3 linked regions of the Duganella dendranthematis genome follow. Each later gene encodes a partner of the first gene's protein in a complex. Links are inferred from orthologs where the notes say so. Each region holds a gene or a part of one and is shown in the gene's direction. Other genes may lie near its edges. The genes, in order: HH213_RS00820, scpB and smc.

Evidence for each region.
Region 2: HH213_RS00820 (region 1) and scpB share a complex: the UniProt entries of both Bacillus subtilis proteins name them as parts of the cohesin-like complex. The link is inferred for Duganella dendranthematis from one-to-one orthologs.
Region 3: the proteins of HH213_RS00820 (region 1) and smc are in contact, whole or in part, in a crystal structure (PDB 3ZGX), measured with the Bacillus subtilis proteins. The link is inferred for Duganella dendranthematis from one-to-one orthologs.

The regions. Positions count from the first base shown.
Region 1 is NZ_CP051684.1:149,535-159,536, forward strand. Bases 3,886-6,862 are described here. They hold HH213_RS00820 (segregation and condensation protein A), read left to right. Parts: upstream 3,886-4,932; coding sequence 4,933-5,793; downstream 5,794-6,862. Other genes in these bases: HH213_RS00810 (DMT family transporter), read right to left, coding at 3,886-4,577; HH213_RS00815 (DUF3460 family protein), read left to right, coding at 4,703-4,912; panC (pantoate--beta-alanine ligase), read left to right, coding at 5,819-6,658; HH213_RS00830 (hypothetical protein), read right to left, coding at 6,655-6,862. Outside these bases: HH213_RS00790 (2Fe-2S iron-sulfur cluster-binding protein), read right to left, coding at 1-319; HH213_RS00795 (glutathione S-transferase family protein), read right to left, coding at 322-945; HH213_RS00800 (LysR family transcriptional regulator), read left to right, coding at 1,054-1,959; HH213_RS00805 (hypothetical protein), read right to left, coding at 1,925-3,598; more of HH213_RS00810, read right to left, coding at 3,675-3,885; more of HH213_RS00830, read right to left, coding at 6,863-7,062; HH213_RS00835 (EAL and HDOD domain-containing protein), read right to left, coding at 7,129-8,340; chemotaxis response regulator CheY, read right to left, coding at 8,451-8,840; HH213_RS00845 (protein-glutamate methylesterase/protein-glutamine glutaminase), read right to left, coding at 8,976-10,002. UniProt on the Bacillus subtilis protein: Participates in chromosomal partition during cell division. May act via the formation of a condensin-like complex containing Smc and ScpB that pull DNA away from mid-cell into both cell halves.
Region 2 is NZ_CP051684.1:3,880,797-3,890,735, forward strand. Bases 6,018-8,931 are described here. They hold scpB (SMC-Scp complex subunit ScpB), read left to right. Parts: upstream 6,018-7,074; coding sequence 7,075-7,788; downstream 7,789-8,931. Other genes in these bases: HH213_RS17675 (glucokinase), read left to right, coding at 6,018-6,811; HH213_RS30470 (hypothetical protein), read right to left, coding at 6,831-6,959; HH213_RS17685 (pseudouridine synthase), read left to right, coding at 7,775-8,931. Outside these bases: HH213_RS17650 (TonB-dependent receptor domain-containing protein), read right to left, coding at 1-526; HH213_RS17655 (ABC transporter permease), read left to right, coding at 999-1,919; HH213_RS17660 (ABC transporter permease), read left to right, coding at 1,916-2,899; HH213_RS17665 (ABC transporter ATP-binding protein), read left to right, coding at 2,896-4,566; HH213_RS17670 (VTT domain-containing protein), read left to right, coding at 4,592-5,542; more of HH213_RS17675, read left to right, coding at 5,786-6,017; more of HH213_RS17685, read left to right, coding at 8,932-9,939. UniProt on the Bacillus subtilis protein: Participates in chromosomal partition during cell division. May act via the formation of a condensin-like complex containing Smc and ScpA that pull DNA away from mid-cell into both cell halves.
Region 3 is NZ_CP051684.1:6,012,548-6,023,618, reverse strand. Bases 4,444-8,489 are described here. They hold smc (chromosome segregation protein SMC), read left to right. Parts: upstream 4,444-4,761; coding sequence 4,762-8,289; downstream 8,290-8,489. Other genes in these bases: HH213_RS27515 (cell division protein ZipA C-terminal FtsZ-binding domain-containing protein), read left to right, coding at 8,286-8,489; HH213_RS27525 (phosphatase PAP2 family protein), read left to right, coding at 4,444-4,669. In the rest of the region: HH213_RS27545 (DUF1631 family protein), read left to right, coding at 1-2,019; HH213_RS27540 (LysE family translocator), read right to left, coding at 2,016-2,639; HH213_RS27535 (LysR family transcriptional regulator), read left to right, coding at 2,737-3,612; HH213_RS30730 (glutathione S-transferase family protein), read right to left, coding at 3,613-3,771; HH213_RS30725 (thioredoxin domain-containing protein), read right to left, coding at 3,762-3,998; more of HH213_RS27525, read left to right, coding at 4,043-4,443; more of HH213_RS27515, read left to right, coding at 8,490-9,473; NAD-dependent DNA ligase LigA, read left to right, coding at 9,486-11,071. UniProt on the Bacillus subtilis protein: Required for chromosome condensation and partitioning.

The DNA.
Region 1 (10,002 bases):
CCAGTCCACCGACGTGCGCGCCGGCATGCAACTGGCCTTGCAGCGGATCGCCTGGCAACATGCCGCCGTTGAAATCCAGCGTGCGTGCGTCCGGCGACACGATGAAGCCGGCATCGGCCGCCAGCATGGTCGCCCAAGGCTGCCCGGCCGCGTCCAGCGCGCCGAGGAAGAAGAACGGCAGCGACTGGAAGAACTCGCGATGCTGCGCCGGCATGTGGTCGCGGATGAATGCCGCTGCACCGGCCATTTGTTCGCGCACACCGACGCGCTCCTGGATCGCCAGTTCACCGGCATGAAATGGAGAGGCAGCGGCGTTCATGATTACACCTCCTCGGGAGCGAGGCCGGCTTTGGTGGCAGGCATGGCCACGAAGCCCGGCAGTGCGCGCACATTGTCCAACCAGGCGCGAATATTCGGATATGGTTTGAGCGAGACGCCACCTTCGGGGGCGTGGGCGACGTAGCTGTAGCCGGCGATATCGGCAATGCTGGCGTGCTCACCCACCAGCCAGCGGCGGCCTTGCAGTTCCTGCTCCATGACGTCGAACAGGCGTGCGGCGATGTCCTTAGCGACCTCGTGGTCGCGCGGGGCGTTGAACACGGTGACCAGGCGCGCTGCGGCCGGGCCGTAGGCGATCTTGCCGGCAGCGGCCGACAGCCAGCGCTGCACGTTGGCGGAGGCCAGCGGATCGCGCGGCAGCCAGCGGCCGGTGTCGTCGTATTTGGAGGCCAGGTAGACCAAGATGGCGTTGGAATCGGCCAGCGTCACATCGCCGTCCTGCAACACGGGAATTTCGCCGAACGCGTTGAGCGACAGGAAAGGCTGCTGCTTGTGCTCGCCCGCACCGAGGTTGACCGAGACGAATTCGTGCGGCAGGTTCAGCACGCCCAGGAATAGTTGTGCGCGGTGGGTGTGGCCGGAGAGAGGAATGCCGTACAGTTTCATGATGCGTCCTTGGTGAGTTGATGATGACGCCAGTATAAGGAGCGCGCATCGTGCTGATAAGACGGACAAAATCGGAATCAATGTCCACTAAAAGTGTACAATAAAGCCATGATTGATCTCAGCACCATTAACCTGAACCGCCTGACCACCTTTGTTGCCGTCGTGGAGGCCGGTTCGTTGACGGCCGCCGCCGAGCGGCTGGGCTTGGCAAAATCCATGGTCAGCAAGCATATGCAGCTGCTGGAGCAGGAAATCGGCGTCGGCCTGCTGCTGCGCTCAACGCGCAAGCTAAGCCTGACTGAAGCCGGCCGCACGTTTTACGAAGCCAGCCGCCAGTTGCTGCAAGCGGCCGAACAAGCCATCGAGCAGGCGCGCAGCGGCCGCGACCAGTTACAAGGGATACTGAGGGTGGCTTCGCCGATCGACTATGGGCTGATTGTAGTGTCGCCATTGCTGGCGCAACTGCGTGCGCGCTATCCAGCGCTGAAGATCGACCTTACCTGCGGCGACCACATCATCGACCTGATCGCCGAAGGCATCGACGTGACCGTGCGACTCGGCAAGCTCGCCGACTCCGGCCACATGGCGACGCGCGTGGACACGCTGGTGCGCTGGCTGGTGGCCAGTCCCGACTTTATCGCCCGTCATGGCATGCCGGCCACACCGGAGGATTTGCCGGCGTTGCCGTATGTCTCGCTGTCGGTGCTGGCGCAGCCGACGCAATTTACGCTGGGTGACGGCGCCGGCAAACAGGCACACGTGCGCATGCTGAACACCGTGTTCTCCTCCAACACCGCCTACGCCACACGCGCGGCCGCACTGAGCGGCGACGGCGTGTTGCGCGCCACCGTGTTTTCGGTCAAGGACGATGTGGCGGCGGGCCGGCTGGTGCGCGTGCTGCCGGATTGGTCGCTGCAGGAAAGCGATATCCACGCCGTCTACCCCGCCACCTCGCACGTGCCGCAGAAAGTGCGCGTGTTTATCGACGCGCTGAAGGCTGCAACGGCCGCCTAGCCGTCTTGCGGCGGCGGGTGACGATCCACCCGCTCGCCACGAACGCCGTCACCGCAACGCCGCCCCAAACCCAGGTTGCCACGGCTGATGCAGGCCGGCGCTCACGCGGCGCAGCGGGATCTCTGAAGGTGGCTGGAAACGCGCGCGGTGCAACCGGCACGATCTGCCAGTCCGCGCGGTTGGCCGGCGCGCGCTGCTGGTACTCGCGCAACGACAACACCGGGTCGCTGCCGAACGCGCGCGACGATGGATATTGCGGCAGGCGCACGAACAGCAGCGCTTCCAGATCGTCAGCCAGTTGCGCCTCCAGTCCGCTGCGGGCCGGGCCGCTGGTCAGGCGCCGCAGCAAATCATCACCGATGGTGTTGAACGCCACAAACGGCAGCAACTCTGTACGCTCGGTTTTCAGGTAGTCATAAGCGCTCTGACCGCTTGCCAGACTGACGTCCTTGAGCGCCATATAAGGCAAGGCCATCGCAGCCTTCAGCGGCGCTTCGCCACCCAGACGTGGAATCTGCCAACCCAAGGTACGCAACGTCTCGACGTTGATGCCGGCGCAGTTGGTGCTGGCGTGCCTGTAATGAAAATCCTGCCGATAGAAATGACTGAACACCCGGCTGATCGCCTCCTGATACAAGGCCGGCGCGCGAGCGTCCTTCAGCACCGCCACCAGCATGTACGACGGGCGATACCAGGACTGGCCGCTGTTCAGGTCGCCCATATACGCATCCATGGGCAGTGTGGCGGCGATGATGCCTTTCTCGCTGACCGAAGCCAGGCTGTAGAAATTATTCACCAGCCAGTCATCCCACTCGCCGGCGCCGCCAAAGCGGCCGGTCGCCACGGCAAAATGGCCGCCGTAAGACTCATCGTCATCGCCTTGCGCGCCGTTCAGAACAAAGCCCAGCGCCGGCTTGCCGGCCAGCGGCATCGGCTGCGCACCACCGTCACGGCGCCACAGCGTGCGCACGGCAAAATCGGCTTGGGCACCGCCGTGGTCTGCGCGCACCAGGCTTTCGATGGTTTCGCCGCGCGCCAACGGCTGGCTGGCGGCCGCGGCATCAATGGCATAGCGTTTGGGCCACAGCGTGCGGATCACAAAATGCTCGTCGCGCAGCACGCCGCGCGCCTTGATATCGCCATCGGCGAAAAAGGCGACGCTGCTGTCGTCCACGTAAGCGCGGTTGCTCGACAGGCGCGGCGTCAGTGTCACGGCCAGCGGCGCGGCATTGCCGGCGCGTGACAGTTGCCCGCCCGGCTGCCAGCGTCCTTCCGCCACATGCGGCGAGCCGATCCACAGCAAGGATGGCGGCTGGTCTCCGGGCCTGCCTTTGCCGTTGGCGAGCCACGCCTGCACATCTTCCTGCGCACGCAGGCGCGGATCGTAGCCGACGGCATCAGCCTTGGCCACGGCGATCATGTCATCGTTGAAGTACCACAGCGCTTGCTCCGGGGCGAGGCAGTCCCGGCAGCGGCCAGTGGACAGCTTGAAGCGGTCGGTGGCATACAGTCCCAGCAAGCCGGGTGCGAGGGCGTCGCGAACGCTGGTGTCTGGTGGCGGGGCAGCGTGCGATGACATGGCGGCCGTGTAGTACAGGGCTGCCGCTGCCAGCACAGCGAGAACGGGACGGGGCGGCATGCTGTCACTCCGGAAATTGACGGAGTTGCAGTGTAGAACGGGGCTAACCGGAGCTTGTTACGCTCCGTCAAGCTTTCTAGCCGCGACGGGCGGAAACCACGATGCCGCCAACAATCAGCGCAAACGCGGCGGCATGGTAGCCGTGCGGCGCTTCGCCGAGGAAGGCCGCCGACAGCACGGCCGCAAACAACGGCGTCAGGTTGACGAAGAAGCTGCCCACCGACGGCCCCGCCTCTCGCACGTCCGCGCCCCAGCAGCCGAAGGCGATAATGGCCGGGCCGGTCGAGACGTACAACAGCGCCGCCGCCAGGGCCCGGCTCCACTGCACCGGAATCGCGCCCAGCGCCTGTTCGCCCAGCGCGAAACCGCCTGACCACAGCACGCCAAACGCCACCTGCGCCAGCAGGAAACCGGCCCAGTCGGCACGGATGCCAGCCGGCTCAGTGGTGCGCGTCAGCAGCCAACTGTAGAACGACCAGGCGATGGTGGCCAGGATCATGAACAGATCGCCCGGCACCAGCCGCAATTCCAGCACATGCCGCCATTCGCCGCGCGCCAGCACCAGCAGCACGCCGGCGATCGACAGCACGGCGCCGGCCACTTGCCGCCGGTTAACCGGCACGCCGAAGAACAGCCAGCCGGTCAGCATCATCCACACCGGCATACCGGACGCCACCAGCGTGACGTTGATCGGCGTCGAGCTTTGCAGCGCCATGTATTGCAGCGCGTTGTACATGCCGATGCCGAGCAGGCCAAGCATGGCGTAGCGTTTCCAATGTTTCCACAGGCCGGCATCACGGCGGAATACGGGGCCGGCCAGCGGTAGCAGCAGGAAGAAAGCGATGCCCCAGCGCAGGAAATTCAGCAGCACCGGTGGCAACTGGTCGTGCACCAGCCGGCCGACGATGGCGTTGCCGGCCCACAGCAAGGGCGGCAAGGTCAGCAGGAAGATGGTTTTGGACGTCAGGCGCGTGGTCATTTTTATGTTTACACAACATTATTTTCAGGAGCATACCCGATCCGGCCCGCCACAAGCGATAGAAATAGCTTTGCAACGCCGGGGCGCGGTAAAATAGCCGTTGCTGATCCACCCACTTAGATAATATGAAACTTTCTAAACAACATTCGATGTACGAATCCGAGCACACCTTGTTCATCAAGGCGTTGAAGGAAAAGAACCCAGGTATTGAGGCAGGCCAGCAACTGGGCCGCGCGCTGCTGTGGGATCGTCCACCGGTTTCGCTGGATGAGCAACAGCGTCAGCTGGAATCGGCCGTCAAGCAACAAGCTTACGTCTACCAGAACAAACTCTAAGCACACGCGGGGCGGCAAGGATGTTGCCAGATCAGACGGCTGAGGTGCAGCCGCCGGAACAGGACGCTGCGGTTGCCGACGCGGTTGCCGTCACAGCCGAAGTTTCCGCCCTCGCCCGCCTGTACGGTGAGCCGCTGCTCAAGCTGCCCACCGACCTGTACATCCCGCCGGACGCGCTGGAAATTTTCCTCGATGCGTTTGAAGGTCCGCTGGACCTGCTGCTCTACCTGATCCGCAAGCAGAACTTCAACATCCTCGATATCCCGATGGCGCAGCTGACGCTGCAATACCTGAAGTATGTCGACCAGATCCGCCTGTCCAACCTGGAGCTGGCGGCCGAGTATCTGCTGATGGCGGCCATGCTAATCGAGATCAAATCGCGCATGCTGCTGCCGCAGCGCCAGGTCGACCTGGACGTGGAAGCGGACGATCCGCGTGCCGAGCTGGTGCGCCGACTGCTGGAATACGAACAGATCAAGCTGGCCGCGTACGACCTCAACGCCATCCCGCAGCTCGACCGCGATTTCACCCGCACCGAAATCTTCATCGAGCAGAGCCTGGTGCCGACCTGGCCCGAGGTGGTGGCCAGCGACCTGCAACAAGCGTGGCTGGATGTGATGAAGCGGGCCAAGCTGACCCAGCATCACAAGATCAGCCGCGAAGAGCTGTCGGTGCGCGAGCACATGACCGGCATCCTGCGGCGGCTGCAATCGGCCCGCTTTGTCGAGTTTGCCGATTTGTTTGACGTGGCCGGCGGCGTGCCGGTGGTGGTGGTCAACTTTGTCGCGCTGCTGGAGCTGGCCAAGGAAACCCTGATTGAAATTACCCAGGCCGAACCGTTCGCACCGATTTATGTGCGGCTGGCCTACTCGCCGGCGTGAGCCGGCATACGAATGAGCTTACACCATGAAAATCATCACCTCGATTGAAGAACTGCGCGACCAACTCAGTGGCCAGCTGCGCACCGCCTTTGTCCCGACCATGGGCAATCTGCATGAAGGCCACCTGTCGCTGATGCGTCTGGCGCGCAAGCACGGCGACCCGGTGGTGGCGTCGATCTTCGTCAACCGCCTGCAATTCGGCCCGAACGAAGACTTCGACAAGTATCCGCGTACCTTCCAGGCCGACGTCGAGAAGCTGGAGAAGGAAGGCGTGTACGTGCTGTTTGCGCCGACCGAGAAGGATCTGTATCCGGAGCCGCAGGAGTACCGCGTGCAGCCGCCGGACGGCCTCGGTAATACGCTGGAGGGCGAGTTCCGTCCGGGCTTCTTCAACGGCGTGTGCACGGTGGTGACCAAGCTGTTCTCGTGCGTGCAGCCGCGCGTGGCGGTGTTCGGCAAGAAGGATTATCAGCAGTTGATGATCATCCGGAATATGTCGCGCCAGTTCGCCATGCCGACCGAGATTATCGCCGCCGAAACGTATCGCGCGGACGATGGCCTGGCGCTGTCGTCGCGCAATATGTATCTGTCGGCGACCGAGCGGGCTGAAGCGCCGGCACTGTACCAGACGCTGAATGCGGTGGCGGACGAGGTCCGTTCGGGCCATCTGGATGTGTTCCAGCTGGAGCACAAGGCGATGGACGATCTGGCCCAGCGCGGCTGGAAGCCGGATTACATTTCGATCCGCAAACGCGGCGACCTGCAACCGCCGAACGCCGGCGATCTGGCGCAAGGCACGCCGCTGGTGGTGCTGGCCGCCGCCAAGCTGGGCACGACTCGCCTGATCGACAATCTGGAAATTTAAGGTTTGCCGCCGGGCGCCGCAACGGCTGGCGCGGCCGGCAACACGGTCGCGCCTTGCGGCGTCAGCTGGAGAATGACCGCCGGCGTGCTGATTGCCGGCGCCGACGCTTGCACTGGCGCGGGCGGCTGACGCGTCAGCAAGTTCACCATGAGACCGATCATGGCGATGAACATCCCGATGATAGCGATAAGTACCCCAACGATCCATTTGATGATCTCGGCCTTCACCGTCTCAGCCGAACTTTCTATCTTGGCGTCAATCGCGTCAAAGCGAGCGTAGACAAGTCCGAACTGCGAACGAACGCCCTCGAAGCGCTCGGTCATGGTGACCCGCAAGTCGTCCACAGCGGTGCGAACGTCGCCCACCTTATTGTCGATATACTCCCTGTCGGAATTGGCGTTCATGATGGAGCCATCATGCGCCGCGCAATCGGGGGCGTCAACGGCTGCGCGTGCGGTGTTTGAGGCAGATCAGGCGGCGACGTTTTGGGCCCAGGCCAGGGCTGACAGATGCGCCTTGTTGACATCCAACGGGCTCAGCTTGAGGGTCGCGGCCAGCGAGGCTACCAGGTCCGAATTCAGTTCGCAGGCCTCGGCCAGCGCCAGATAAGGCCCGTACTTGCCGCCGCGCGTCAGCAGCGCCGCCACCACGTCGTCGGACAGCTGGATGTTGGCCAGCACTTCCTGCATCGGAATCCCCAATAGCCGGTCCAGCAGCGAGAACATGCCCGCCACGAAGACATTTTCCGCTTCGCTCTTGCCCAGCGCAGACTGCGCCAGCAGCTCGGCCAGACGGCCGCGCACCACCGCCGTTTCCAGCAGCACCGGCGAATAGCCCGAGGTACTGGCGGTTGCCAGCAGCAAGGTCAGCCAGCGGTACAGCGGCTGGTAACCCAGCAAGGTCAGCGCCTGGCGCAGCGACTGCACTTCCCTGCCCGCGCCGAAGCCGGCCGAGTTGATGAAGCGCAGCAGCTTGTACGACAGCGTTGCATCGCGCTTCAGCACCGCCTCCAGTTGGGCGATATCGGCGTTCTGGCGCACCATCTGCATCAGCTGCATGATGATGGTCTGGGCCGGATTCAGGCCTTTGCTGTCGGTCGAGGGACGCGGCGTCAGGTGGAGTTTGCCAACGAAGGCGTTCAGGCCCAGCGCGGCGCAGGCGTCGAAGTCGGCCCAGTTGCTGACCGGGCGGGCGATCATGCCCACGCTGGTTTGCTTCAGGCCGGCATAGGTGCGGGCCTGGGTGGCCACATCGGCGCCGGTGAAGCGCATTTCAACATAGGATGCAATGCTCGGCAGACGACTGCCGATGCGCGCCAGGTCGGCCTCCCGCAGCAGCACGCCGACGTCGCCGGCGCGCAAGCCCTGTACCGCCGCCAGCGTATCCGGATTGGCCAGCTCGGCAGCCTTGATCGACAACACCGTGCGTTCCGGCGGCAGCGCGTACAGCGCATCGGTCGACAGCATGGCCGGCACGGCTTCGAGGAACAGGGTCTTGTCGCGCAGCAGCCAGCCGTCATCCTCATCGACCACCTGGCCGGCGACGAAGCCGACCAGCGACTCTAGCGCCTCCAGCGTGGACGCCGCGCCGCTGCTGGACTGTTGCCAGCACAGCTCGTAGCCGACCACGCGCTGCTTGGGGTCGAGCAAAGGTTCACGGACGATGAAGTTAGTCTGGTGCATGATTCACAATACCCCAAAACGAAAGGGTCTGACCCCGTACGAGGTCAGACCCTGGCCGCAGCGGTGTGCGGGGGTGCACGGGTGCCGCTGACAGCCGCGTAACACTTAGATCAAGCGCCGAGTTTCTCGAAGATCTTGTTCAGTTTTTCGTCCAGCGTAGCGGCGGTGAATGGTTTCACCACGTAGCCATTGGCGCCGGCCTGGGCCGCCGCAATGATGTTTTCCTTTTTCGCCTCGGCGGTCACCATCAGTACTGGCAGTTTGGCCAGTGCTGGATCGGCACGAATGTTTTGCAACATCGTCAGGCCGTCCATGTTCGGCATGTTCCAGTCGGACACGACGAAGTCGAACGATTCGGCGCGCAGTTTGGCCAGCGCCATCACGCCATCTTCTGCCTCGTCGACATTGGCATAACCCAGTTCTTTTAACAGATTCCGGACGATGCGGCGCATCGTCGAAAAATCGTCAACAACTAAAAATTTCATCTTTGGATCAGCCATGAATTGCTCCGTTGTTTCTCTACGCGGTTGTTAATATTGCCTACTAATCGTGCCCACATCGGCATTAAGTTGTAGGATAGCATTTTCGTTGCCTGAAGGCGAACAAAGTAGCAGTAAAACGTCACAGTTGCACGATTAAACACGCAAGGCGCGCATCCCATGCTGTGCCAGGTGTCCAAGAACCATGCCCGGCAGTGCCTGGAGTGCCCCAACTTCGTGCGCCGCGCCGACCGCAATCGCCTCGCGCGGCATGCCGAACACCACGCAACTCGCCTCGTCCTGGGCAAAATTATACGCTCCGGCGTTGCGCATCTCCAGCATCCCCGCCGCGCCATCCTTGCCCATGCCAGTCAGGATAACACCGACCGCGTTCTTACCGGCGGCTTGTGCAGCAGAACGGAACAAAACATCGACCGAGGGCCGGTGCCGGTTGACCGGCTCGGCCTGGTCGATGCGGGTCATGTAGTTGGCGCCGCTACGGGTCAGGTACAGGTGCGAGTGACCGGGCGCGATGTAGGCATGGCCCGGCAGCACGCGCTCATTGCCCTGCGCTTCCTGCACCGAGATCTTGCACAGCGAATCGAGGCGCTTGGCGAACGAGCGGGTAAAGCCTTCCGGCATGTGCTGAGTGATCAGGATGCCGGGACAGTCGGACGGCATCTGCATCAGGAATTCGCGGATGGCCTCGGTGCCGCCGGTGGAGGCGCCGATGATGATCAGTTTTTCCGACGACAGCAGCGGATTGCGCAAGGCCGACAGCGGCGATGCGGCATGGCCGTCCGCGCCCGGCTGCGGCAGGCGACGCGCCTGCACGCGCGCCTTGGAAGCGGCGCGGATCTTGTCGGTAATCAGTTCGGTGTACTCGCGCATGCCGGCCTGGATCGAGATCTTCGGCTTGGTGACGAAATCGACCGCGCCCAGCTCCAGCGCGCGCATGGTGATTTCCGAGCCGCGCTCGGTCAGCGACGACACCATCAATACCGGCATCGGTCGCAAGCGCATCAGTTTTTCCAGGAAGTCGAGGCCGTCCATCTTCGGCATCTCGACATCCAGCGTCAGCACGTCGGGGTTGGTTTGCTTGATCAGTTCGCGCGCCACCAGCGGATCGGGCGCCACGCCCACCACTTCCATGTCGGGTTGCGAGTTGATGATCTCGCTCATC
Region 2 (9,939 bases), 3.7 Mb from region 1 along the record:
TGGAAATCGAGGCGGTCGAGGTGGTGCCGCCGGTGCTGCGCGGCTGGTTGTAGGACGCTTCGATGATGGCGTCGGTCTGGTTTTTCTTCAGGATGAAGTTGACCACGCCGGCAATCGCGTCGGAACCGTACAGGGTGTTGGCGCCGTCGGTCAGGATTTCGACGCGTTCGACGGCCGCCAGCGGGATGCTGGCCAGGTTGACGGTGGAACCGGAGGTGGACGGCGCCAGGCGGCGGCCGTTCAACAGCACCAGCGTGTAGCCTTCGCCGATGGCGTGGATCGAGGCCGTTTGCAGACCGCCGCCACCGCCGTTGACCGACATCGACGAGGTGGTGAAGCCTTGCATCGATGGCAGCGTGGCGATCAGGTCGGCCACGTTGGTGGCGCCGCTCTGTTCGATCTGCAATTTCGACAGGGTTTGCACCGGCAGTGCGCCTTCGGCGCTGATGCGTTTAATGCTCGAACCGGTGATTTCCACGCGCTGGATCGGTGCGTCGTCCGTGCTTTGGGCCAGGGCGGTGTGCATGCCGAGCGCCAGACCACTGGCGCAGATGAGGCGGACCGACCGCGATAATACGGTTTCAACCATCATTGATGTAGCTCCCAATTAAAACGATAAACAACGGGTGTATGTGTGTAATTTTTTTTATCCGAATGAGGACGTGTCCATCCCTTTCGTTAATTCATATGAACATTTGGGACAAATTACTGTCAATGTGGAAACCCTTACGAGCATGAAAGGTCGCCGTCAGTCGAGGCGGGATCAGCGCGCCTCAAATGCGGGAAGGACGCGCTCTAATTTGGTGAGCCGCGTTAGCGCGTCGAAAGAAAGACAGGGTTGTGATTTAAAAGTGAGTAAAAATATTGTGTGCCGCAAGGCGCGTGCACTCGTTTGGTGAATGTAAATTTCTGTTAATCCACGTTCATGTTGTTACATTTCGTTGCATTAGCCCCACACAGGTAAAATCATGTAGCCTTGCAACCTCACCGGAGATTGCATGTTTGCTTACATAATTCGCCGCCTATGGCAAATGTTGCCGACCATGCTGGGCGTGGTGCTGCTGCTGTTCGTGCTGTTTAACTGGGTCGGCGGCGATCCGGCTTATTTGCTGGCAGGCAAAATGGCGGATGCGGACAGCATCGCCAATATCCGTCGCCAGCTGGGTGTGGATCAGCCGTATTACGTGCAGTTGTGGATTTTCATCAAGCAGATCGCCAGTTTTGATTTCGGTCTGAGCTGGGCCACCGGTGAGCCGGTTGCCGAGCTGATCGTCACCCGGCTGGGGCCGTCGCTGGCGGTGCTGGCGCCGCTGACGGTGCTGGAAACCGGCATCGGCATCGCGCTGGCACTGGCGGTCGCCTTTGTGCGCGGTTCGCTGACCGACCGCGCGCTGATGCTGGCCTGTACGGTGGGGATGTCGATCAGCATCCTGGTCTACATCATCGTGTGCCAGTACGGACTGGCGTATCGGCTGGGCTGGTTTCCGGTGCAGGGCTGGGGCGGCTGGCGCTATGCGGTGCTGCCGATCCTGATCGGGCTGGCGGTGTCGCTGGCGCCGACCTTGCGCCTGTTCCGCAGCTTTGTGCTGGATGAGGTGGGGCAGGATTATGTGCGTACGGCGCGCGCCAAGGGGCTGAGCGAGCGGCGCGTGATGTGGGTGCACGTGCTGCGCAACGCGGCGATTCCGATCCTGACGCATGTGATGTCCAACCTGCCGGCCTTGTTCATCGGCGCGTTTTTGCTGGAGCGTTTCTTTGGCATTCCGGGCATCGGCAGGGAGGTGATCCTGGCGGTCGAGCGCAGCGATTTTCCGGTGATTAAGGCGATTACGGTGTACGTGGCGGTTGCCACGATGGTGTTCAATCTGCTGACCGATCTGCTGTACCAGGCGGTCGATCCACGGGTGAAACTCGCATGACGGCCTGGCAGCGCTTGCGCGCGGACCGGGTGGCGATGGCGTCGTTGGCGGTAGTGGCGGCGTTCCTGCTGATGGTGGTGCTGTCGGCCATCGGGCTGGTCGCGGCAGACTGGGAGGAGGAGGCCGGCGTCAGCTACGCCCCGCCAACTTTCCTGGGTGCTGACACTGCCACCGCGGCGGCAGCGGCCACGCAGCAGCAAGCCTTGCCCGACAATCCCTTCGATCCGCTGGCGGCGGATATCCGCGAACTGCGCGCGCAACTAACGGCGCGCGGGCCCGCGGCCGGCGCTGAGCGGCGCGCGACCTTGCCGTTCGGCGCCGACAAGTGGGGTCACGACGTCATTAAGAAAACCATCAAGGGCGGCCAGACTTCGATTGTGGTCGGGCTGGTGGCGGCCGCGCTGGCAGTAGGGCTGGGTTCGCTGTTCGGCGCGCTGTCCGGCTACTGCGGCGGCGTGGTGGACGATGTATTCAACTGGTTCTACAGCGTGTTCACGGCAATTCCGTCGGTACTGATGATCCTGGCCGTGGCGGCGGTGCTGCAACAGAAGGGCGTGCTGACCATCGTGCTGATTCTCGGCCTGACCGGCTGGACCGGTCCGTACCGCCTGATCCGCGCCGAATACCTGAAGCACAAGACGCGCGAGTACGTGCTGGCCGCCGACGCCATCGGTGCCTCGCACTGGCGCCGCATGTTCACGCATATTTTCCCCAACGTCAGCCATGTGGCGCTGGTGCAGCTGTCGATCCTGGTGGTCGGCTTCATCAAGGCGGAAGTGATCCTGAGCTTCCTCGGCTTTGGCGTGCCGGTTGGCACCGTCTCGTGGGGCAGCATGCTGAACGAGGCGCAGAACGAGTTGCTGCTGGGACGCTGGTGGCAACTGGCGGCGGCGGCCAGCGCCATGGCCGTGCTGGTGACGGCGTTCTCGCTGTTCACCGACGCGCTGCGCGACGCCCTCGACCCCAAGGTGAAATCATGAGCTTGCTCGAAGTACGCAACCTGCGCGTCGCCTTCCGCCTTGACCGCCACAGCACTACCGAGGCGCTCAAGGGCGTCAGCTTCAGCGTGCCGCACAACGCCACCGTGGCGCTGGTGGGTGAGTCGGGCAGCGGCAAGTCGGTGGCGTCGCTGGCCGTGATGGGCTTGCTCGATCCGGCGGCGGCGATGGTCGATCCGTCCAGCAGTATCTGCTTTGACGGCCGGGAGCTGCTGGCGCTGGACGGCAAGCAGCGCCGCGCGCTGTGCGGCAAGGACATCGCCATGATTTTCCAGGAGCCGATGTCGTCGCTCAATCCGGTCTTCACGGTCGGCGCGCAGATCGCCGAGGTGCTCAAGCTGCACATGGGCATGAGCCGTGCCCAGGCGCGCCGCCGCACGACGGAATTGCTGGAGGAGGTCGGCATTCCCGATCCGGCCGCCCGCATCGATGCGTATCCGAACGAACTGTCCGGCGGCCAGCAGCAGCGCGTGATGATCGCCATGGCCATCGCTTGCGAACCACGGCTGCTGATCGCCGACGAGCCGACCACCGCGCTCGACGTCACTATCCAGCAGCAGATCATGGAGCTGATCGCGCGCCTGCAAAAGCGGCGGGCGATGTCGGTGCTGTTTATTACGCACGATCTCGGGCTGGTCGCGCAGATTGCCGACCACGTCATCGTCATGCGCCACGGCGAGGTGCGCGAGGCGGGACCGGCGCAGCAAGTGCTGCAACAGCCGGCCGACGCCTACACGCGGGCGTTGCTGCATTGCCGTCCGACACTGGAGGCGCGGCCGTGGCGGCTGCCGGTCATCGCCGATTATCTGGACGGCGCGACGCCGCCACCGCAGCCCGAACGCCGGCGCGGCGCTTCGCCGGACGATATGCCGCTGCTAGAAGTGCGCAACCTCAGCAAGCACTTCACGCTGCGTGAAGGCTGGTGGCGCCAGCGCGAATTTCACGCGGTGAAGGACGTGTCGTTCACGCTAGCGCGCGGCAAGACGCTGGGCGTGGTAGGGGAGTCCGGCTCCGGCAAGACCACGGTCGGGCTGACCTTGTTGCGGTTGCATCAGGCCAGCGGCGGCAGCGTGCTGTTCGATGGTCGCGACCTGCTCAGCCTGTCCGCGCGGGAGTTCCAGGCGTACAAGCGGCGCATCCAGATCGTGTTCCAGAATCCGTATGCGTCGCTGAACCCGCGCTTCACGGTGGGCGATATTTTGCTTGAGCCGATGCGCATCCACCGCATCGGCGCCGATGAGCAGGCGCGCACGGCGATGGCGCTAGCGCTATTGGAAAAGGTGGGACTGCCCGCATCTGCCATGTCCCGCTATCCGCACGCGTTCTCCGGCGGCCAGCGGCAGCGCATCGCCATCGCCCGCTGCCTGACCTTGCAGCCGGAAATCCTGGTGTGCGACGAGTCGGTGTCGGCGCTGGACGTGTCGGTGCAGGCGCAGGTGCTGAACCTGCTGCAGGATTTGCAGGATGAGCTGGGCCTGTCATACATTTTCATCTCGCATGACCTGTCGGTGGTGAAGTACATGGCCGATCAGGTGATGGTGATGAAACAAGGACAAGTCGTGGAATTGGCCGACGCCGACGCGTTGTATCGTAACCCGCAACATCCTTACACGCGGGCCTTGCTGGCGGCGATCCCCCGCAGCGGTTAAGCGTTTTTTAAGTTAAGATATCTGTATGGCGAATTTAATCCTCCTGCTCCAAGAATATGGCGTCCTGATTGTGTTCGGGATTGTGCTGGTCGAACAGATCGGCATGCCGATTCCTGCGTTCCCGATTCTGATCGTGGCCGGCGCCATGTCGGTCGATGGCGACACGCCGTGGATCTCGGTGCTGGCGGTGGCCATGCTCGCCTGTCTGATCAGTGACAGCTTCTGGTTCCGCGCCGGCCGTTTCTACGGCAAGCGCATCCTCAAGCTGCTGTGCAAGATTTCGCTGTCGCCGGATTACTGCGTCAGCCAGACGGAAGACAATTTCAAGCGCTGGGGTCCGAAGGCGCTGATCGTCGCCAAGTTCATCCCCGGGTTTAACGTGATTGCGCCGCCGCTGGCCGGCGCGCTGGGTACCAGCCGTGGCACCTTCCTGTGCTTCAGCGTCATGGGCAGCTTGCTGTGGGCCGGCACCGGCATCGGCATCGGCGCCTTCTTCCATACCAGTGTCGATCAGTTGCTGGATATTCTCAGCACGATGGGCTCGACCGCGTTGATCGTGCTGCTGGTGTTGCTGGCCCTGTTCGTGGCGTTTAAGTATGTCGAGCGCAAGCGTTTCCGCCAGTCGGTGGAGATCGACCGGATCACCGTCGAGGACTTCAAGCAGCTAATGGACCAGGGGCATGAGCCGATCCTGATCGACGCCCGCAGCGCCACGGCGCAAATGCTGGACCCGGCCGTGCCCGGCGCGCTGCTGTTTAATGGCGGCGAGCTGAGTGCGGAGATTGTTGGCCTGGATAAGAGCCGGCCGATCATCGTGTATTGCAGCTGCCCCAACGACGTGACCGCCGCGCATGTGGCCAAGAGCCTGATCGGGCAGGGCTTCCATCGCGCCCGTCCGCTGCATGGCGGGCTGGAGGCGTGGAATGCCGCTTTCCGCAGCGAGTCGCTGCCGCAGGATACGCCCGCGTCGGTCTAACCCGAACAGAAGGGGTCTGACCCCGTCCGGGGTCAGACCCCGGCGCAGCGCCTTGCGGGTTTCGCAGGTGCCGCACGCTTTTACCGCCAGTCAAGTCCACTCGCCAGCATGCCGGTAGTCATACTACGCGGCTAATTCCCGCATTTCCCAATTTCTGTAGCAAACTGTACTAAAACTACAAACTTCGCTTGCCTGTTGGGGCGAGTTACCTTAAGCTTAAGCCTCAACTATTTTCGCTCAATCATGACAGCTCAGTCCGTACAAACGCCTCCCTCCCTGACCACTGTATTCCCTGGTGGCCCGCGTCTGCTGGCGGACATCGGCGGCACCAACGCGCGCTTTGCGCTGGAAACCGCACCTGGCCGGATTGAAGCGATCGAAGTGCTGGCGTGCGCCGCCTATCCAACCCTGGCCGCCGCCCTGGTTGCGTATCTGGCCTCGCCGGTTGTCGCCGAGGCTGGCGTGACCGGTATCCGCAACGGCGCCATCGCCATTGCCAACCCGGTTACCGGCGACATGGTGCGCATGACCAATCACCACTGGGCGTTCTCCATCGAGGCGCTGCGCCGCGAAGTCAACTTCGACACGCTGGTGGTGGTCAACGATTTCACCGCGCTGGCCAGCTCGCTGCCGCAGCTGTCGGCCACGCAGAAGCATCAGGTGGGTGGTGGCGTCGGCGTGCCGGGCACCCCGCTGGGCCTGATCGGCGCCGGCACCGGTCTCGGTGTCTCCGGTTTGATTCCAGGCAAGGACGGCTGGACCGCGCTGCTGAGCGAAGGCGGCCACGTGACCTTCTCGCCAGCCAATCCGACCGAACTGGCGATCCTGCAATTTGCATGGAAAGAATTTGAACACGTGTCGGCCGAGCGCCTGATGTCCGGCGCCGGTATCGAACTGATCTACCGCGCGCTGGCCGATATCGGCGACCTGCCGGCGGAAAAGCTGAGCGCCGCCGAAATCTCGCGCCGCGCGCTGTCCGGCGAATGCGCACTGTGCGACGAAGTCATCGAGGCGTTCTGCTGCATGCTGGGTACGATTGCCGGCAATATCGCCGTCACGTTAGGTGCGCAGGGCGGTATCTATATTGGCGGCGGCATCGTCCCGAAGCTGGGCGAGCGTTTCGACCGCTCCGGTTTCCGTGCCCGCTTTGAAGCCAAAGGCCGTTTCGACAAATACCTGGCGGCGGTGCCGACCTGGGTGATTACTGCGGAATACCCGGCATTTGTTGGCGTTTCTGCCATTCTTTCGGATCGACTTGCCGCCGTGTAAGTTAGATTGCCAGCTTCCGTTACATTTCGATGTCGGTGAAATGCGCTTTTTGTGCTTTTATCAGGTACAATTCGCGTTGTTGGATGAAACGTCTGGCTTCCTGCCCACGTTTTACGTAGAAAGCAACAGCTTCGGCGGTTGCCGGCAAGTCCCTCCTTCCCGCCGGGTGCGCATAGGCCTTGGTGTCGGAAAAGCAGTTCAGCGAGTCCTCCCGCACGTGTCATTGACTCACTGAATGTGATTGATTTCTTTCGATTTTGCTTATGGATACAGTTGAGGCTAAAAAAGTCCTCGAAACCGCCTTGCTATGCGCCCGTGAGCCGTTGTCGATCCACAGTCTGAAAAAACTGTTTGTCGAGCTGGACGATCAGGACCGGCCGCGCGGCCCCGGTGTAGGCGCCGATACGATCAAGGAATTGTTGGAAGAATTGCGGCTGGACTGGGCCGGCAAGGGCGTCGAGGTAATCAGCCTGTCGACCGGCTGGCGCTTCCAGAGCCGGCCGGAGATGAAGCTGTATCTTGAACGGCTGAATCCGGAAAAGCCGCCGAAGTATTCGCGGGCCACGCTGGAAACCCTGGCCATCATCGCCTATCGCCAGCCGGTGACGCGCGGCGACATCGAGGAAATCCGTGGCGTGGCCGTCAATTCGCAGACGATCAAGATGCTGGAAGACCGTGGTTGGGTCGACGCCATCGGTTATCGCGATGTGGTCGGCCGTCCAGCCTTGCTGGGCACCACCAAACAGTTTTTAGATGATTTGGGCTTGAATTCGCTGTCCCAGCTGCCGCCGTTGCAGCAAATCAGTGATGGTCAGAACGCGATGGAAACCCTGGAAGCGGCTCTGCAAGAGAACTTTGAGAAAGCGGCGCAGCAGGACGGTGCCGACCATGCGGACATTGAGCAAGAACCCGGCCCTGCGCCAGATTTAACGGTTGACGCTGAGCACAACCAAGAAACGAATAATGAACAAACCTGATACCCCAGAGATCATCGACGCACCCGCGGCGGACGTAGTCGCCAAGCCTAAGCGCCGTACCAAAGCCCAAATCGAGGCCGACGCTGCCGCCGCCACTTCCGGTGACGCGCCAGCCGCCAAGCCGAAAGCCAAGGCCAAGCCAAAAGCGGAAGCTGCTGAAGCAGTCGCTTCCAACACGCTGGCGCCAGTGAAAAAAGCGCGCGCCAAGAAAGCCGACGTCGCCGTGGAAGCCGCCGCACCGGCAGCGGAAGCAGCAGCTGCCGAGCCGGCCGCCAAGCCAGCCGCCAAGCCGCGAGCAAAGAAAGCCGCACCAGCCGCTGATGCGGTTGTCGCCGAGGCATCCGCCGCGCCGGCATCGGCGCCTGCCGCTGATGCAGCGCCGGCCGAGGCCGGTGAGCGCGTTGAGCGCCAGCAGCGTCCACGTGGTCCGCGCCAGATGCGCGAACAGCGCGCTGTCCGTGAGGCGCTGAACCCGCGTCCTGAGCCAGTCGCCGTTGAAGCGGGCGAGGCGCAAGCGCCGAGCGGGGTTGAGGGCGCCGAAGGTGCAGCACCAGCCGCTACCGACGGCAAACCACGCCACGAGCGCGGCGACCGCAACAATGCGCGCAACGGCAAGCCGCCGCGCAACGGCGGCAAGAACGGCAAGCAGCGCGGCGGTCAGAACGCCGGCGGCAAGCCAAACGACGCGGATGCCGCGTTCTCCTACGTGACGTCGGACGCGTTCGACAGTGACGACAGCAAGGGTCGCCAGCCACAGAAAGCGGCCCGCCGCGACCTGACGGCGGATGACGATGCGCCAAAGCTGCACAAGGTGCTGGCGGAAGCCGGCCTGGGTTCGCGCCGCGACATGGAAGAGCTGATCGTTTCCGGCCGCGTGTCGGTCAACGGCGAGCCGGCCCACATCGGCCAGCGCATCCTGCCGACCGATGCTGTGCGCATCAATGGCAAACTGATCCAGCGCCGCGTCAGCAAGAAGCCGCCGCGCGTGCTGGTGTACCACAAGCCAGCCGGCGAGATCGTCTCGATGGATGATCCGGATGGCCGCCCATCGGTGTTCGATCGCCTGCCGACCATGAAGGCTGGTAAATGGCTGGCCGTTGGTCGCCTCGACTTCAATACCGAAGGCCTGCTGCTGTTCACCACCTCCGGTGACCTGGCGAACCGCCTGATGCACCCGCGCTACGGCATCGACCGCGAATACGCGGTGCGTACCCTGGGGCCGCTGGAAGAAGGCATGCGCCAGAAACTGCTGGGCGGCGTCGAGCTGGAAGACGGCGTGGCGCAGTTCTCCAAGATCGCCGACGGCGGCGGTGAGGGCATCAACAAGTGGTACCGCGTGATCATCGGCGAAGGCCGTAACCGCGAAGTGCGCCGCATGTTTGAAGCGATCGGCCTGACCGTGTCGCGTCTGATCCGTACCCGTTACGGCGCGATGACCTTGCCAAGCAGCCTGAAACGCGGCCGCTGGGAAGAGATGGAAGAGAATGCGGTGCGCGGCCTGATGGCTGCCTACAGCATCGAGAAAAAAGGTGGTGGCGATGCGCCTGCGCCAGCTGCGGCTGCCGCCGCGCCGCGCGGCAAGGGCCAGCAGCAAGCCAAGCCTGCCCAGAACAAGGGGCCGGAAAAGCGCGGCCGCAACGGTCAGGGCGATCAGCATATTGAACGCGGTAACCGTCGCGACGAGCGTGACTTCGACGATGACGACGAAGATGACGAGAACGAGCCGAACTTCAACCGCGCCGACACCAGCAACGCCAACGCGTTGCCATTCGGCAAGCCAGCCCGCAACGGCGGTCGTGGCCAGGGTGGTGGTTTTGGCGGTGGCGCCGGCGGCGGCAATGCCGGTCGCGGCGGCAAAGGTCGTCCGGCTGGCCAAGGCGGCCAGGGGCAGACGTCCAGCCGTCCGGGTGGTCGTCCGCAGGGTATCGGCGGTTACGCCGGCGGCCGTCCGCTGGGCGAAGGCCCGGCGCCGCGCGCGCAAGGTCAGGGCGGTCGTCCGCAAGGTCAGGGCGGTCAGGGCCAGGGCGGCCAGGGTCAGCCACGTGGTCAGCAAGCCAAGGGTCCGAGCCGTGGTCCGCGTCAGCCGGATCCGCTGCAAACCACCTTCGGTTTCGGCGCATCCAGTGGCGCGCCGCGCCGTGGCCAACCGCC
Region 3 (11,071 bases), 5.9 Mb from region 1 along the record:
GAGGCTTTGCAGCAGGCCTGGACGGAATTTGATCCGGAGGAAGCGTCGGCAGGGCTGTTGCAGCCATGGATCAAGCCGGAGATGTTCATTGCGCTGGGGCCGATGCTGGAGGCGTTGAGCCTGGCTTTGCAGAGTAGTGGCGTGGTGCCGGGCGGAACGGATGGCTACAAGCGCCGCAAGCTGGATGGCGGGATGGCGGCCAAGGCAAAAACCAATCAGGCGGCGCTGGCGCAGCAGCTAAGGCAGTTTTTTGCGTCGAGCGATGTGGCGGGATCGGCGGCGGGGCAGATTGTGGACGGCATCGCCAGCGGCATGCTGCACGCCGGCGGCGTCGACCTGACGATACCGGACTTGCCTGCAGCGGCGTTGTCGGCCGGCAGCACGTGGGCGCCCAACGCCGCGCCGCAAGCCACGCGCGGCCACGCAGCCGGCACGGCCGCGATCGCCGGCATGAGCGCCGCCCAGCCGGTCGCGGTCGGCTTGCTGGTGCCTCGCGTGGCCGCTGGTCATCCCGGCGACGCGGTAGGTGCTGTGGGCGAGCAGGTTGGCGGCTGGGTGCAAGGCGCGGCGCAGGGATTCCATGCCGGCGCTTTGCCGAACGAAACCGCCCAGCGGCTGGCGCAAGTTGACGCCAAGCAGCCCTTGCTTGCCTACCTCGCCGAGCTGCAAAAGGCCGTGCCTTACGAATCCATTGGTACTCTGGCGGCCGTCACCGGCGGCGCGACGCCAGCGTCTGCATCTGCGCAGAGCACGTCCGCTGGCAACATCTTCTACCTGCCGACCCTCAAGCAAACCATGCCGCAAGGAAGCCTGACGCGCGCAGACGAGTCCACCATCGACCTGCTGTCCGCCGTCTTCGACACCGTCTTCCGCGACCAAACCATCTCGCCCGAAATTCGCGAGCTGATCCGCTTCCTGCAAATCCCGGTGCTGAAAGCCGCCCTGGTCGACAAAAACTTCTTCTTCCAGGAAGCCCACCCCGCGCGCCGCCTCCTGGAACTGCTGTCGCGCATGGGCTGGGAGCAGCGCAAAGGCCCGGACGACCCGCTATTCCAGGCCATGCAGCGCAGCGTTGACCGGGTCGGCCGCGACTACGAGCAAGAGCTGTCTGTGTTCACCGAAGCCGTCAATGAACTGGAAGCCTCGATCCAGGCGGAAGAGAAGGCTGCCGCAGCGGCCATCGCCGCCCCGATCGCCGCTGCGCTCAAGCAGGAAAAGCTGGCCGAGTCGAACCAGCTGGCCAGGAACGCCGTCGCCTTGCGCATCGGCACCGGCGAAGTCATTGCCGTGGTGGAAGCTTTCCTCGAACAGCGCTGGACCTCGGTACTGACGATCGCCTACAGCATTGAAGACGACAAGCCCGGCGCCGTCAACAACGCCACCAAAACCATGGACGACCTGATCTGGAGCGTGCGTCCCAAGCTGACGGCCGACGACCGCAAGCAGTTGATTGCCAAGCTGCCGGGGCTGTTGTCCGCGCTGAATAAATGGTTGGATGTCATCAAGTGGCAGGACGCCGACCGTCTGCAATTCTTTGCCGAGCTGGCTGAATGCCATGCCTCGATCGTCCGCGCGCCGCTGGAAATGTCGCCCGAACGGCAGGTGGAAATCGCCATGCAGGTCGCCCAGCAAGCCGCCGAGCGCCGGCTTGCGCTGCAAGCCAAGGCCGAAGCCGAGGCTGCGGCCGACCACCAGACCGCGCCGCTAGCCGAAGAGGACGTTGCCCTGATCGAAGTGGACAGCCTCACGCGCGGCATGTGGCTGGCGTTTGAGCAGGAAGACGGCAGCAGCCGCAAAGTCAAACTGGCGTGGATCAGTCCGCGCCGCACGCTGTACATCTTCTCGACCGCCGCGCGGCAGGAGGCCTTCTCCATGTCCGGCGACGACCTGATCCGCCGCTTCCGCGACGGCAGTGCCCAGGTCGCCCGCGCAGAAGGCGTGGTCGCCGTGGCACTCTCGCAAGCCCTGTCCCGCAGCGCCGACAACGACGCCATCGCCAGCCAGGCGGCGGCTGGCTAACGCACGGCTAATAGTGCGCCGCCCATTCCGATGAACACCACCGCCGTGCTGCGGCCGGCCAGACGGCGGCGGCTTGCGCTGGCTGCTACGTTCCTCGTCAGCCACGCCGCGCAGCTGACGTAAAAGAAATGCGATACCAACGTGCAGATCGTGAACGTCGACGTCAGCAACAGGAAACGATGCAGGTCGATATGGTCATGCGGCATAAACTGCGGGAACACGGCAGTGAAAAACAGGATCGCCTTTGGATTGCTGACCGCGATCAGCAATCCTGAGCGAAACGTTTGGAAGCGGCTTTGCGCCATTGGCTGTGTCGCCTGCGTGTCGGCCGGCGCGCCGGCATTGCGCCATGCCTTGATGCCGAGATACACGAGATACGCCGCGCCGGCTGCTTTCAACAGTCCGAACGCCAGCGCGGACGCTTGCAACACCAGGCCTAAACCGGTTGCCGCCGTCGCTGCGACGACAAATACGCCTAGCGCGTTGCCCGCCGAACTGTAGAGCGCGCGGTGGGCGCCCTGGCTGGATGCGGTGGAAATCGCCATCAACACGCCAGGGCCGGGGCTGAACGCCGCAGCCAACGATACCGACAGGAATAGCAGCCAGGTCGAAAAATCCATCTCGGTCACTCCGGAAAGAAAAACTTAGTATCGTTTTAAACCGAAAAAATATAAATGCTCTAATATTTACAATATTTTTAACCGATGATTCACAATCATGGACAGATTACGTAGTATGGAAGTCTTCGTCGGCGTGGTTGAAGCCGGCAGTTTTACGGCGGCTGCCAAGATGTTCGAGATGTCGGTGGTCATGGTCGGCAAACACATCGCCGAGCTGGAGCAGCGGCTCGGCACGCGGCTATTGAACCGCACCACGCGTCGCCAGAGTCTGACCGAAATCGGCGAGCAGTACTGCGAGCAGTGCCGGCAGATCCTCGCTCACGTGCAAAGTGCGGATTCGGGCGCGCTGGCCATGCGCAGCAGCGCGCGCGGCATCTTGCGGATCAGTGCCCCGGTCGCGTTTGGCAGCGCATTGCTGGCGCCGAGCCTGCCGGACTACATGGTGGCCCATCCCGAAGTCAGCGTCGACCTGGAGCTGAGCGAACGCATCTCCGATGTGGTGGAAGAGGGGCTGGACGCGGCCATCCGGATTGGCCGCCTGGAGGATTCGACCATGATTGCCCGGCCGCTTCAGCCTTACGGCATGGTAATCTGCGCTGCGCCAGCTTACCTGTCGCAATACGGCACGCCGCGCACGCCGGCCGATCTGGCCCATCACCAATGCCTGGATTTCCTGCATTGGCGGCGCGTAGTGCGCTGGCGGCTGAATCCAAGCGCTGCGCCCAAGCCTAGCCGGTTTCGTTCCAATAATGGTCAGGCACTCAAGCAAATGGCGCTCAACGGTTTCGGGCTGGCCATGCTGGCGGAAATCGTCGTCGCTGAAGAGATCGCAGTCGGCCGCCTGGTGCCGGTCTTGCGTGACTTCATGCCGCCGATGCGGCCGCTGCACCTGATTTATCCGCGCGGTCGGCAAGCTACGCCCAAACTAAACAGTTTTGTCGATTTCGTGGTGGCGCAGTTCGGCCTGCCCTGATTACGGCGCGCCGTTGGCGCCATGTAGCAGCCAGCCTGGGCGCTCGCCCAGCAGCTTGGCCCAGGCGGACAGTGCCGGCAGGGCAGGACGCTCCATCGGCGTCGATAGCCAGCGGTTGAATGCCAGGCCCAGCACGATATCGGCCAGCGTCACTCCCATAACACCTCACCGGCGTCCACCAAGACCGGCACCATGGCGTGAGGATTGAGGTGCTGCACATCGGTCCCGCAGAACGGTTGAAGTTGATATGAAACGCCGATTTCAGCGCAGGTCCGCCATACTTCGCGGACATTGATGGAAGTGTTCTTGCCAAGAATGATCACTTTTAAAATATTCTGCTTGCCCGTTGGTACTTTAACCTGAACTTCACTTTTGTTGCGCTGCAATGAAGGCTAGAATGTTGTCACACGGTGAAATGGGAAAAAGCACGATGGTTTGGTGGCACTGGTTAAGTGTGATTGGCAGCCTGGCGGTGACCGGGCCGCTTGGCGTGGCGATTGTGTTTTGGTTGGTGGCCGGGAAGTCCTGGCGGCTGACCGCCATCTGGCTGGCGCTGTTTGGCGCGGGTATGGCGCTGGTGGTGATCACCAAAATGGCGTTCGTCGGCTGGGGCATCGGCGTGCAATCGGTCGATTTTGCCGGCTTCAGCGGCCACGCAATGCGCGCCGCCGCTGTCTACCCGGTGGCCGGCTTCCTGATTACGCGCTCGTCCCCGCTGTGGGCACGCCAGCTCGGCACCTTGGCCGGCGTGGTGCTGGCCGTGCTCATTTCGATTTCGCGCGTCTACGTGCAGGCGCATTCCAGTTCTGAAGCGATCACCGGCTGCCTGCTGGGGCTGGTAGTAGCGGCCGCGTTTATCAGGTACGCCAGCGGCGAAGGGCATCTGGCGCTGAGCCGCGTGCTGGTCGTGCTGTGCGTGCCCATCCTGCTGCTGGCGCCCCATGCCGAGCCGATCCCGGCCGAGATGTGGATTACCAAGGCCGCGCTCTTCCTGTCCGGCCGCGATCATCCGTTTACCCGCGCCATGTGGCGCGCGCCACGGCCGCAGCTGCGTTAGGACAATGGTGTAGCCGTCTGTGTTTTTGGCCTGATATGATACGCAAAATGGTATTATTGTGAAATTTTACAGCCCCCACACCAGATAACAACGTGCGTCTATCTTCCATCAAATTGTCGGGATTTAAGTCTTTCGTTGATCCCACCAATTTCCAGGTGCCGGGTCAGTTGGTTGGCGTGGTTGGTCCCAACGGGTGCGGCAAGTCGAACATCATCGATGCCGTGCGCTGGGTGCTGGGCGAATCGAAGGCCTCGGAATTGCGCGGCGAGTCGATGCAGGACGTGATCTTCAATGGCTCGACCCACCGCAAGCCGGCCGGCCGCTCGTCGGTGGAACTGGTGTTCGACAATCACGCCGGCAAGGCCGCCGGCCAGTGGGGCCAGTATGCCGAAATCGCCGTCAAGCGCACGCTGACGCGCGACGGCACCTCGACCTACTACATCAACGGCCAGCCGGTGCGCCGGCGCGACATCCAGGACATCTTCCTCGGCACCGGCCTCGGTCCGCGCGCCTATGCGATCATCGGCCAGGGCATGATCTCGCGGATTATCGAGTCGCGTCCGGAAGAGCTGCGGGTGTTCCTGGAGGAAGCCGCCGGCGTCTCGAAGTACAAGGAACGCCGCCGCGAAACCGAGAACCGTCTGCACGACACGCGCGAAAACCTGCTGCGGGTGGAAGACATCCTGCGCGAGCTGAATTCCAACCTGGAGAAGCTGGAAGGCCAGGCCGCCGTGGCGACCAAGTTCCACCAGCTGCAAGCCGACCAGGAAGAGAAGCAAAAGCTGCTTTGGCTGCTGCGCAAGGTGGAAGCCGAGAACGAGCAGAAAAAATACTTCCGCGAAGTCGAACAGGCGCAGAACGATCTGGAAGAGCAGACCGCCAAGCTGCGCAACGTCGAACTGTCGCTGGAGCAGATGCGCCAGTCGCACTTTGCCGCCGGCGACCGTCTGCACACGGCGCAAGGCGCGCTGTATCAGACCAACGCCGAAATCGGCAGCCTGGAAGCCAAGATCAAGTTCGCGCTCGAATCGCGCACGCGCCTGCAATCGCAGCTGGCGGCGCTGACCGCGCAGCGCGACCAGTGGCAGCGCCAGTCCAGCGAATACGGCGAGCAGATTGCGGAAGCCGAATTCACACTGGAAGAACTGGGCGCCAAGGTGGAAGAGGCGCAGATGATGGCCGAGCAAAAGGCCGAGTCGCTGCCGATGCTGGAGCAGGCGTGGAAAGAAGCGCAGACGCTGAGCACCGAATCGCGCGCTCGCATTATGCAGGCGCAGCAACAGCTGGAGCTGGAGTCCGCGCACCAGCGTAACGCCAACAACATCCTCAACGGCCTGGCCGTGCGGCGCGAGCGTTTGCAGCAGGAGAAGAACGGTTTGAGTCTGCCGGACAGCTCGCACCTGTCCAACCTGCGCATGCAGCTGGAAGAGAAGCAGCAGGCGCTGGAGGAGCAGAACTTCGTGCTGGAAGAAGCGCTGGAGCAGCAGCCCAGGCTGGAGCAGGAACGCCAGGAGGCGCAGCAGCAGGTCAACGCCGAAACCACCGCCAACGCGCAGCTGGAAGCGCGTCTGAATGCGCTGCGCCAGTTGCAGGAACGCGTGCAAACGCAGGGCAAGGTGACGCCGTGGCTGCAAAAGCACGAGCTGGAATCGCTGCCCCGGTTATGGCAAAAACTGAATATCGAGGCAGGCTGGGAGCAGGCGCTGGAATCGGTGTTGCGCGAGCGCACCTCGGCCTTGCAGATGTCGAATATCGACTGGGCCAAGGCCTTTTTCAGCGATGCGCCGCCGGCCAAGCTGGCGCTGTTTGCGCCGTCCACCGCCGTGCCGCCAGCGCCGCTGGAAGCGCCTGGCCTCAAGCCTTTCCTCAATCTGCTGAAATTGAACGATCCTGGCTTGCGTGGTTTGCTGCAGGACTGGCTGCACAACGTCTACATCGCCGAAGACGCGGCCGAAGCGTTTGCCGATCGGGGCAAGCTGCCGGCCGGCGGCAGCATCATCACCCGTCAGGGCCACGTCATCACGCAGGGCAGCGTGCGTTTCTACGCCGCCGATTCCGAGCAGGATGGCATGCTGGGACGCCAGCAGGAAATCGACAACATCACCAAGCAGCTGCGCGCGCAGCAGATGCTGGCCGACGAAGCGCGTTCGCGTTCGGTGCGCGCGGACGCCGCCGTGTCGGACCTGACGCGCCGCCTGGCCGAATACCGCGCCAAGCTGCAAAGCCTGCAATCGTCGGTACATACCATGCAGCTGGAGGTGATGAAGCTGTCCGAGGTGGAAGCGCGCTTCAACCAGCGTAGCACGCAGATCGAAGCCGACCTGGCCGAAATCACCGCGCAGGAGGAAGAACACACCCAGGTCAAGCTGGAGTCGGAAGAAAAGTTCGAGCAGCTGGATATGGAACTCGGCAACCTGCAAGGCACGCATGAAGACGGCCAGACCGACTTTATGCAAAAGGAGCAGCGCCTGGCCGATGCGCGCGAAGCGCTGCGCGACCTGGAACGCTCGGCGCAGGAAGTCCAGTTCGCCGAGAAGACCCAGCGCAGCAAGATCGAGGAATTCCGCCGCAATATCGCCACTGCCAACGCGCAGGTGGCGCAGGTGACGGAGAGCCTGGAATCGGGCCGCATGGAGCTGGAAGAGCTGGAATCCGGCGAAACCAGCGATGGCCTGCAAGAGCTACTGGACCGCCGCACGGCGCAGGAGAAAGCGCTATCCGACGCGCGCCACGAACTCGATCAGATCGCGCAGCAACTGCGCCTGTTCGAGGAGGGGCGCATGTCGACCGAGCGCGCGCTGCAACCGCAGCGCGACAAGATCATGGAAATGCAACTGAAGGAACAGGCCGCGCGCCTGAACCAGGAGCAGTTTGCGGCGCAATTGGCCGAGGTGCAGGCCGACGAGGCGGCGCTGTCCGAGAAGCTGCATCCGGAGATGAAGGCGTCCTACTTGCAAGGCGAGGTGACGCGCCTGACCAACGCTATCTCGCTTCTCGGCGCCGTCAACCTGGCGGCCTTGGACGAGCTGGCGACGGCGTCCGAGCGCAAGAACTTCCTCGATTCGCAGAACGCGGATCTGACGGAGGCGATCAACACGCTGGAAGACGCCATCAACCGGATCGACAAGGAAACCCGCGATCTGCTGCAGGATACCTTCGACCGCGTCAACGGCCACTTCTCCGAACTGTTCCCAATCCTGTTCGGCGGCGGCCAGGCCAAACTGATTATGACGGGCGACGAAATCCTCGACTCCGGCGTGCAGGTCATGGCCCAGCCGCCGGGCAAGAAGAATGCCACCATCCACCTGCTGTCCGGTGGCGAGAAAGCGCTGACCGCCACCGCGCTGGTGTTCTCCATGTTCCGCCTGAATCCCGCGCCTTTCTGCCTGCTCGACGAGGTGGACGCGCCGCTGGACGACGCCAATACCGAACGATTCTGCCGCATGGTCAAGCGCATGTCTGAACATACTCAATTCCTCTTCATCTCGCACAACAAGATTGCGATGGAGATGGCCAATCAACTGATCGGTGTGACGATGCAAGAGCAGGGTGTATCGCGCATCGTGGCGGTGGATATGGAATCCGCCGCAAACTTCGCTTCCGAGGCACAAGCAGCATGACAGACCTTCAAATCAGCTTACTCGCAGCCGCAGGCGTGTTTATCGCCGGCGTCTTCACGTACAACAAAATCCAGGAATACAAGGCCAAGAAAAGCGTGGAACGCGCTTTCTCGACCGACCATGACGATGTGCTGATGCGCACCGGCGGCGAAGAACCGCAACTGGCGCCGACAGCGATCAATCCTGCTGCGCCGCATGCGCGCCAGGAGCCAAGCTTCTCGCTTGACAGTTCCGCGCCCGGCGTCGCCGGCGGCGAAGCATCGGCGGCAGCTGCCGCACTCGGTGCTTTGGCAGCGGACTTCACCAGTGACGATGGCGCGCTGCTGACCGTCAGCGAAGAGGAACTGGCGGCGCGCGCCAACGCGGCATCGGCAGCGGCGGCGGAACAGGCCACCGCCCTGGTCGATCCGCTGATCGACTGCCTGCTGCCGCTGGCGCTGGAAGCTCCGGCGCGCGGTGACAAGCTGCTGCCGGTGCTGCAAACCCTGCGCATGGTCGGCAGCAAGCCGGTGCACTACATCGGCAAGGCCGTCAGCGGCGATTGGGAACCAGTCGCCCACGGCGGCGTCTACACCGAACTGCAAGGCGGCGTGCAACTGGCCAGCCGCAGCACCGCGCTGAACGAACTGGAATACTCGGAACTGGTGACGCGCCTGCGCGCCATGGCCGACGAAATCGGCGCCGAGCCGCAGATCCCCGACATGATCGAAGTAATGGCTGAAGCGCGCAACCTGCACCGCTTCGTCGCCGGTCACGATGCTCAGTTGGGCGTCAACCTGCAATCGAACGGCGCGCCATGGGCCATCAACACGCTGATCGGCGCGCTGGAGAAGCAAGGCTTCGACCTGCGTCCGGACGGCCGCTTCGTGATGCCGGACGGCGAGGGCGGCTTCCTGTTCTCGCTGTCGACCAATGTGACGCCGGCCGAGGAAACCACTGCGCGCCTGACGTTGCTGCTGGACGTGCCGTGCGTGGCGCCGGCGCGTGACGGTTTCGGCGCGATGGTCGCCTGCGCCAAGGGCCTGATGGTACGCCTTGACGGCACCATCGTCGACGACTACAACCAGCCGCTGTCGGATGCGGCGCTGACCGAGATCGCCGGCCAGGTGCAGGATTTCTACGCCGAGATGAACGATGCGGATATTCCGGCCGGTTCCACCCGCGCGATGCGTTTGTTCAGCTAAGAAGGTTAGGTAATGACGGAAGTAGATTTCAAAACGCGCATCGAGCAACTCAGCGCGGAGCTGAACCGGCATTTGCACGCCTATCATGTGGAAGACGCGCCGACTATTCCGGACGCGGAGTATGACAAGCTGTTTATCACGCTGCAAAAGCTGGAGGAAGAATACCCCGAGCTGGCGCTGCCGGACTCGCCGACCAAGCGCGTAGGCGCGGCCCCGCTGCCGCAGTTCGACCAAGTCACGCACACGGTGCCGATGCTGTCGCTGAATAACGGCTTCAGCGACGAGGATATCGAGAACTTCGACCGCCGCGTGCGCGAAGGCCTGGATACGGCCGCACTGGTGGAATACGCAGCCGAAGTAAAGTACGATGGCCTGGCCATCAACCTGCGCTATATCGATGGCGTTCTGGCGCAGGCGGCCACGCGCGGCGACGGCTACACCGGCGAGGATGTCACCGCCAATATCCGCACCATCCGTAGCATCCCTTTGCGCCTGAAGACCGACAACCCGCCCGCCATCCTTGATGTGCGCGGCGAAGTGCTGATGTTCAAGCGCGATTTCCAAGCGTTGAATGCCCGCCAGCGCGAAGCGGGACAGAAGGAATTCGCCAACCCGCGCAACGCCGCGGCGGGCAGCCTGCGACAGCTGGATTCACGCATCACCGCCTCGCGCAAACTGAGTTTCTTTGCCTATGGCGTCGGCGCGCTGGAAGGCGCCGAGATGCCGCTGTCGCATTCCGCGCTGCTGGACTGGTATCGCCAGCTTGGCCTGCCGGTGGCCAAGGAAGCCTCGCTGGTGCGCGGCTACGATGGCCTGATGGCGTACTACAAGCAGATCGGCGACGCCCGTCCAGGCATGCCGTACGAGATCGACGGCGTGGTCTACAAGGCCAACCTGCTGGCCGACCAGCGCGCGCTGGGCTTCGTTTCGCGTGCGCCGCGTTTCGCGCTGGCGCACAAATTCCCGGCCGAAGAAGCGCTGACCGTCGTGCAGGCGATTGAAGTGCAGGTCGGCCGCACCGGCGCGATTACGCCGGTGGCGCGGCTGGCGTCCGTGTTCGTCGGTGGCGTCAACGTTACGAACGCTACGCTGCACAATGAAGATGAGGTGCGCCGCAAGGACGTGCGCGTTGGCGACACCGTCATCGTGCGGCGCGCCGGCGACGTGATTCCTGAGGTGCTGGCGGTGGTGCTGGAGCGTCGTCCAACGCCGGAGCCGGCGCAATACGTGCTGCCGAAAACCTGCCCGGTGTGCGGCTCGCACGTTGTGCGCGAAGAGGGCGAGGCGATTGCGCGCTGCTCCGGTGGCCTGTTCTGTTCCGCGCAGCGCAAGGAAGCCATACGCCACTTCGCCGGCCGTCGCATGATGGACATCGAAGGCCTGGGCGACCGCTACATCGACAGTCTGGTCGAATGGGGCAAGGTGCAGCGCGTGGCCGACCTGTATTCGCTGAAGCTGGAAGACCTGCTGGAAATGAAGCGCCTCGCCGATGAACGCGATGGCACGACGCCGGAGACGGTCGCCAAGGGCAAGATCGCCACCAAGTGGGCGGACAATCTGCTGGAGGCCATCGCCGCCAGCAAGAATCCGCCGCTGGA